Linked DNA regions of Prochlorococcus marinus XMU1406. The protein of the gene in region 2 interacts with the protein of the main gene of each other region in a pairwise test. Links are inferred from orthologs where the notes say so. Each region holds a gene or a part of one and is shown on either strand. Other genes may lie near its edges.

Region 1 (2,976 bases), on a different replicon or contig from region 2:
AGTTCCTGCTAATAAAAACTGACCAAACTGAAGGATAGGATCTAACCTCCAGCCTTGAAAAAATAATATTCCTCCGCACAAAAGTCCAATTGCTGCGAAGAAAACATCATAATCCCTTGCCAAGGCAGGCTTAAAGGACCTCAAAAAATAAAGGCCTCCTCCACATACAGCGAGAACTATACCAACAATACTGGCCCAATTGAGACTAGCATTGACCACATTCTTTCTCCAAAAATTTATTTTTAAAAAGGGTTACTTATATGCCCTATATATATAGTGTACTTAAAACTTCTACAAAAACTAGCGTCTTCCAGTAGAAGTACGATCGAGTGAATCTTTCTGGCTGACAAAAATCAAAAATGCAGTGGCTGGAATAACGATAAGTAAGGCAGCGGCAATAAAACTACCAATCATTCCAACTGCGGAATTATTTGCAACTTCAGCAGAAAAATCTGCGACTAGTAATAAATTAGAGATTGGAAACACTTTTTAAATATTAAATTCTCAATTTATAATACGAATTAAATACGTTTGAATGGGTTATTTATTAAGATGAATTAAACAATTGTGATTTCATTGCTTGTAAATTCTCTTCAAATTTTAGATATTAGTTTAGGAATTTCTCTTTCATATCTAACTATAGTTTTTCTAATAAGATTAATACTTACTTGGTACCCAAAAATTGATTTAAATAAAGGTTTTTTGTTATTAATTTCAATACCATCAAGTTCTATTCTTAATTTAACAAGAAAACTAATTCCTCCAATTGGAGGCGTTGATGTTGGCCCCGTAATTTGGATCGGAATTATAAGCTTTTTAAGAGAAATTTTAGTTGGTCAGCAAGGGCTTATAAAACTTGCAATGCATACTCATATTTCATAGAAATCATTTAATTATTTCTCAGTAATTTGGCAATAATTCTTCTTCTACATATTTAGTATGTATCTTACCCTGCTTAAATTTAGATTTATTCAGTAAGGTTAGATGAAAATTAATTGTTGTTGGAATACCAGTTACTGCACATTCATTTAAAGCCCTATTCATACGTTTAATTGCAGTATTACGATCTTTTCCCCAGACTATTAATTTACCAATTAATGAGTCATAGAAAGGAGGTATTTCATAGCCTGTATAAACATGACTATCCACCCTTACACCAGGGCCACCAGGTGGAAGCCACCCAGTTATTTTTCCAGGTGATGGTCGGAAATTGTGAGAGGGATCTTCAGCATTGATTCTACATTCAATGGCATGGCCGTTTAAATGGATATCATCCTGATTAAATTCCAAGTTTGCTCCGCTTGCAATTTTAATTTGCTCAGCTATTAAATCAACTCCTGTAACCATTTCAGTAACAGGATGTTCAACTTGAATCCTAGTATTCATTTCCATAAAATAAAAATTATTATCATCATCAACTAAAAATTCAACTGTCCCCGCTCCTTCGTAGCCGATACTTTTTGCAGCAGCAATAGCTGCGTTCCCCATTTTTTTTCTTAGCTCAGTATTAATTGCAGGACTAGGAGACTCTTCTAGTAACTTCTGATGTCTTCTTTGAACTGAACAATCTCGCTCTCCTAAATGAACAACATTACCCGACCTGTCAGCCAAAATTTGAATTTCTACATGTCTTGGCTTCTTTATAAATTTCTCCATATATAAACCATCATTACCAAAAGCTGCTTCTGCTTCGCCTTGAGCTGCTTTAAACATTTTTTCAAGATTATCAGAGTTTTCAACCAACCTCATACCTCTTCCACCTCCTCCAGCAGTCGCTTTAATAATTACCGGATAGCCAATATCATCTGCCAATTTATAAGCCTCATCAACATTTGATAACAAGCCTTTACTACCAGGTACTGTTGGAACTCCAACTGCTTCCATAGTTTCTTTAGCTGTAGATTTATCTCCCATAGATCTAATAGCTTTAGAAGATGGGCCAATAAAAACTATGCCATGATCGTTACACATCTCAGCAAATTTATCATTTTCCGCAAGAAATCCATAACCAGGATGAATAGCATCAACTCCTCTGGATGTAGCAGCAGCAAGTATATTTGGAATATTTAAATAACTCTTATTACTTAATGAATCTCCGACACAAACCGCCTCATCAGCAAGCTGAACATGCAATGCTTTTTTATCTACAGTGCTATAAACTGCAACGGTTGCAATACCTAGTTCTCTACAACTTCTGACAATTCGTAAAGCTATTTCTCCACGATTAGCAATTAAAACTTTTTCAACCATTATGAAAATAAAATTGAAGAAATGAAATGACTTAAAATAAAAAATTATTTGCCAAAGTATTCAACAAAATTTTTTAGTGATCAGAGGACATTTTTTACAATACAACCTAAAACGTTATATATGTATAAATATTTGTTTTATGCAATAGAAAAATTATTCATCTTATTCAAAAAACTCTTTTCAAACTACATGCTTATTTCAGCCAATAATGTATGATATTTTTAAGGTTTAGGTATCTCTCGGTTGCTGAAAACCCTTTGCGGACGTGGCGGAATTGGTAGACGCGCACGTCTAAGGAGCGTGTGGCTTCGGCCTTGCGAGTTCAAGTCTCGCCGTCCGCATTTAATGTATTCTGGTTTAACTGCAATGAATAAAAAATCAGTTGCAGTAGTTATAATTTCCAATGGTCCTGGTGAATTAACGACATGGGTGAATCCTTTAGTGGATGAGCTTAACAAAATAAATAAATCAAAAGGAGATGGCGATAAACACGATTTCACTCTGAGGTTAGTTCTTGTTCCTTGCCCAAATGCCACTGGTAAAGAATTTTTAGTTGCAAATTCATGGAATAAATTCGAATTAATTACAAAATCAAAAAGTTTTTGGAAATTATTAATAAAGCCACATTCTTTTGCTTATTGGCCAAAAAAAGGGGTAGTTATTTTCCTGGGTGGGGATCAATTTTGGAGCATTTTATTAGCTAAAAGATTAGGTTATTTAAATATC
Region 2 (2,854 bases):
ATGTTTGTTCCCTCTCATCATTCCCACCAACTACTCCCATTGACCCTGAACGACTTTTACCAATAGCATCTAATTCGTCAATAAAGATAATGCAAGGAGCTTTTTTCTTAGCTTGCTCAAATAAATCTCTGACTCTTGCTGCACCTGCACCAACAAAAAGTTCAACAAACTCAGAACCAGAAATAATGAAGAAAGGAACTTCTGCTTCTCCAGCAACAGCTTTTGAAAGTAGAGTTTTTCCTGTTCCTGGAGGTCCCACTAGAAGTACACCTTTAGGTATTCTCGCACCGATATCTGTGTATCTCTCAGGTTTTTTTAGAAAATCAACTATCTCCGTTAGTTCATCCTTGGCTTCATCAACTCCCGCAACATCAGCAAATGTCACCTTTGATTCATCATCAGGTACATAAACTTTAGCTTTACTTTTGGTAAAACTTAAAGCTCCTTGGGCACCACCACCTCCCATACTTCTTCTTGCAAAAAATTGTAAAACAAGGATGAAAATTAAAGGAGGAACAACCCAGCTCAAAATGGTAGAGAAGAAATTAGGTTTTTTTGGAGGAGCAGCTGCGAATTCAACCCCTTTACTTTCTAACCTTTGTGGAAGATCCATATCAAAAATTGGGGTTGTTGCTAAAACTGAAGGTGCCCCTTCTTCAGCTCCGTTTAATTCATATCTAATTTGTTCTTGAGTAATGTATGCACGCTTAACTTCCCCATCATTAACCTGATCTATAAATAAAGAATAAGGAACCCTGGGGATTTGCATGTTTTGATTAGGGAAAAGGCTGCTAAATAGAAGTAATGCTCCAACTCCTATCAAAATGATATTTACAATTCCAAATCTTCTATTAGGTTGATTATCATCTTGTCTTATTGGCATAGTTATGATCAATTTTGAACTTATTATAAACTAAACGAAGAGTTTCCGTATCTGTAATCTTTTTTTTGGGTAAGAACCGTACGGTACTTTGACCCATAAAAATTAAGTATAAAAGTGATTTTTAAGTGAACTCTTAACACATATATCATTTCCGATCAAACTAAACTGAGAATCACTTAATTTGATGATTTCGTGCATTTCCCTAAATTCAAAATCACTTAGGGGATTCATACTATTTTCTCCACCTAAAATTTTTGGAGCAATAAAAGTAATAAGTTCCTGAATACAATTAGATTTAATAGCGGCAGTAGCTAATCCAGGGCCACATTCCCAAAGAACCTTATTACAGCCTCTTTTTGCAAGTATTTTTGAAATTAACACTGGATTATCTGATAATACCTTTTCAACCTCCACACATTTCGGAATCCTTGAGAGATAGCTTTCATTTGCTGTAGAAGAATCATAAATAACTAAAGTTTTTGCCTTACTGCAATCCCAGACATTAGATTTTGAAGGGAGATCTAGACTTTTTGTGAAAACAACTCGCAAAGGCTCAGGATTTTTGAAACCTCTAGTAGTCAAAAGTGGGTTATCTCTTCTTAATGTGTTTCCCCCAATAATTATTGCATCAAATTCTGCTCTAAAAGAATGAACTAATGACCTTGATTCATCATTGGTAATCCATTTACTATTTCCATTTTTTAAAGCTATTCTTCCATCTATACTCATTGCCCATTTAAGAACACCAAATGCCTTTTTTGTAATATTCCTATGAATGAAAGCCTTATTTAGATCTAAGGATTCTTTTTTACATAATCCTAAGTGAACTTGTATTCCAGCTTCTTTTAGAAGCTTAATCCCTTTACCAGAGACTCTTTTATCAGGGTCTTCAATAGATATGTATACCTTTTTTAACCCAGAGGATATCACTTTATCTACACATGGAGGTGTTTTACCTTGATGGCAACAAGGTTCAAGATTGACATACATTGTTCCACCTTTAGCATCCTTTTTTAAATTATTAAAAGCCATTGCCTCTGCATGAGGCATACCTGCCTTGAAATGAAACCCTTCTGAAATAAGGCTTCCATTCTTATCAAGTATCACCGCTCCCACCCTAGGGTTAGGAGTTGTTGTATTTTTGCCTAAAGAAGCCAAAAAAATTGCTCTTTTCATCCATTTTGTATGGCTTACATTTTTTTCAGACATCTGCAAAAATCAAATTCAGTTTATTGACCTCCACTCTTTGACAACGAAAGGAGGTACAGGCAACTCAGAAAAAACTCCTGACAAAGATAATCTTAATGGTCTATTTTTATCTAAATTTTTAATCAATGCATCAAGATCAAATTCTGCAGCAGCTTGTCTTCTATCATTTGCTAATTCCACATTAAGTAATGTTTTATCATCTAAAAGCCACTGTTTTCTCCCTGATTCCACCCTTAAGTCAGTGGGATGATCAATCCTTAGATTTCCTGGATATCCTATTACTCTCAAGATCAATTTATCTTCAAAAAGAGGTGATTTATATGCTACTAATTGCCAAGTTTCAAAGTCTAAGTCCCTTAAAAACTCACTGCTAGCATTAATTAATTTTCCATTTATTTCTGTTTCTGCAACTTCTGCAGATACTTTTAATGGGTTAAAAATGAAGGATAGCAGTAAAAATAAAGTAAATATACCTTTTAAAAAATTTTTTTTATTTGATTTTGTAATTTTCTTCATTTTCAGAATCCATCAGAGCATCTAGAGTTACAGCTGTTCTTACAATAGCTTGATATCTTTTGATTATTTTACGATTTTTTTCTATAACTCGAGATAAATTCAAAGTGTCTTTTTCAGAATAGCTAGATGTTAAATCGCTAGAATCTTCTTCAATAAACTCAAATTCACTATCTTTATTAATTAGAGTTAACAATAAATCATGTAATCTCTTTCTCCTTTCAGACAATTAATTTACTATGGTAACTC

The links.
Region 1: the proteins of ribD (region 2) and accC interact in binary tests that used the Escherichia coli proteins (3 or more experiments, as listed by UniProt). The link is inferred for Prochlorococcus marinus XMU1406 from one-to-one orthologs.

The regions. Positions count from the first base shown.
Region 1 is NZ_JAAORG010000001.1:68,120-71,095, reverse strand. Bases 76-2,973 are described here. They hold accC (acetyl-CoA carboxylase biotin carboxylase subunit), read right to left. Parts: upstream 2,251-2,973; coding sequence 901-2,250; downstream 76-900. Other genes in these bases: HA149_RS00320 (glycosyl transferase), read left to right, coding at 2,596-2,973; HA149_RS00335 (YggT family protein), read left to right, coding at 577-882; psbX (photosystem II reaction center protein PsbX), read right to left, coding at 301-486; HA149_RS00345 (Ycf66 family protein), read right to left, coding at 76-219. Also shown: more of HA149_RS00345, read right to left, coding at 1-75; more of HA149_RS00320, read left to right, coding at 2,974-2,976. UniProt on the Escherichia coli protein: This protein is a component of the acetyl coenzyme A carboxylase complex; first, biotin carboxylase catalyzes the carboxylation of the carrier protein and then the transcarboxylase transfers the carboxyl group to form malonyl-CoA.
Region 2 is NZ_JAAORG010000003.1:149,325-152,178, forward strand. Bases 40-2,815 are described here. They hold ribD (bifunctional diaminohydroxyphosphoribosylaminopyrimidine deaminase/5-amino-6-(5-phosphoribosylamino)uracil reductase RibD), read right to left. Parts: upstream 2,093-2,815; coding sequence 986-2,092; downstream 40-985. Other genes in these bases: ftsH (ATP-dependent zinc metalloprotease FtsH), read right to left, coding at 40-883; HA149_RS07120 (DUF3122 domain-containing protein), read right to left, coding at 2,108-2,608; HA149_RS07125 (hypothetical protein), read right to left, coding at 2,583-2,815. Also shown: more of ftsH, read right to left, coding at 1-39; more of HA149_RS07125, read right to left, coding at 2,816-2,834. UniProt on the Escherichia coli protein: Converts 2,5-diamino-6-(ribosylamino)-4(3h)-pyrimidinone 5'-phosphate into 5-amino-6-(ribosylamino)-2,4(1h,3h)-pyrimidinedione 5'-phosphate.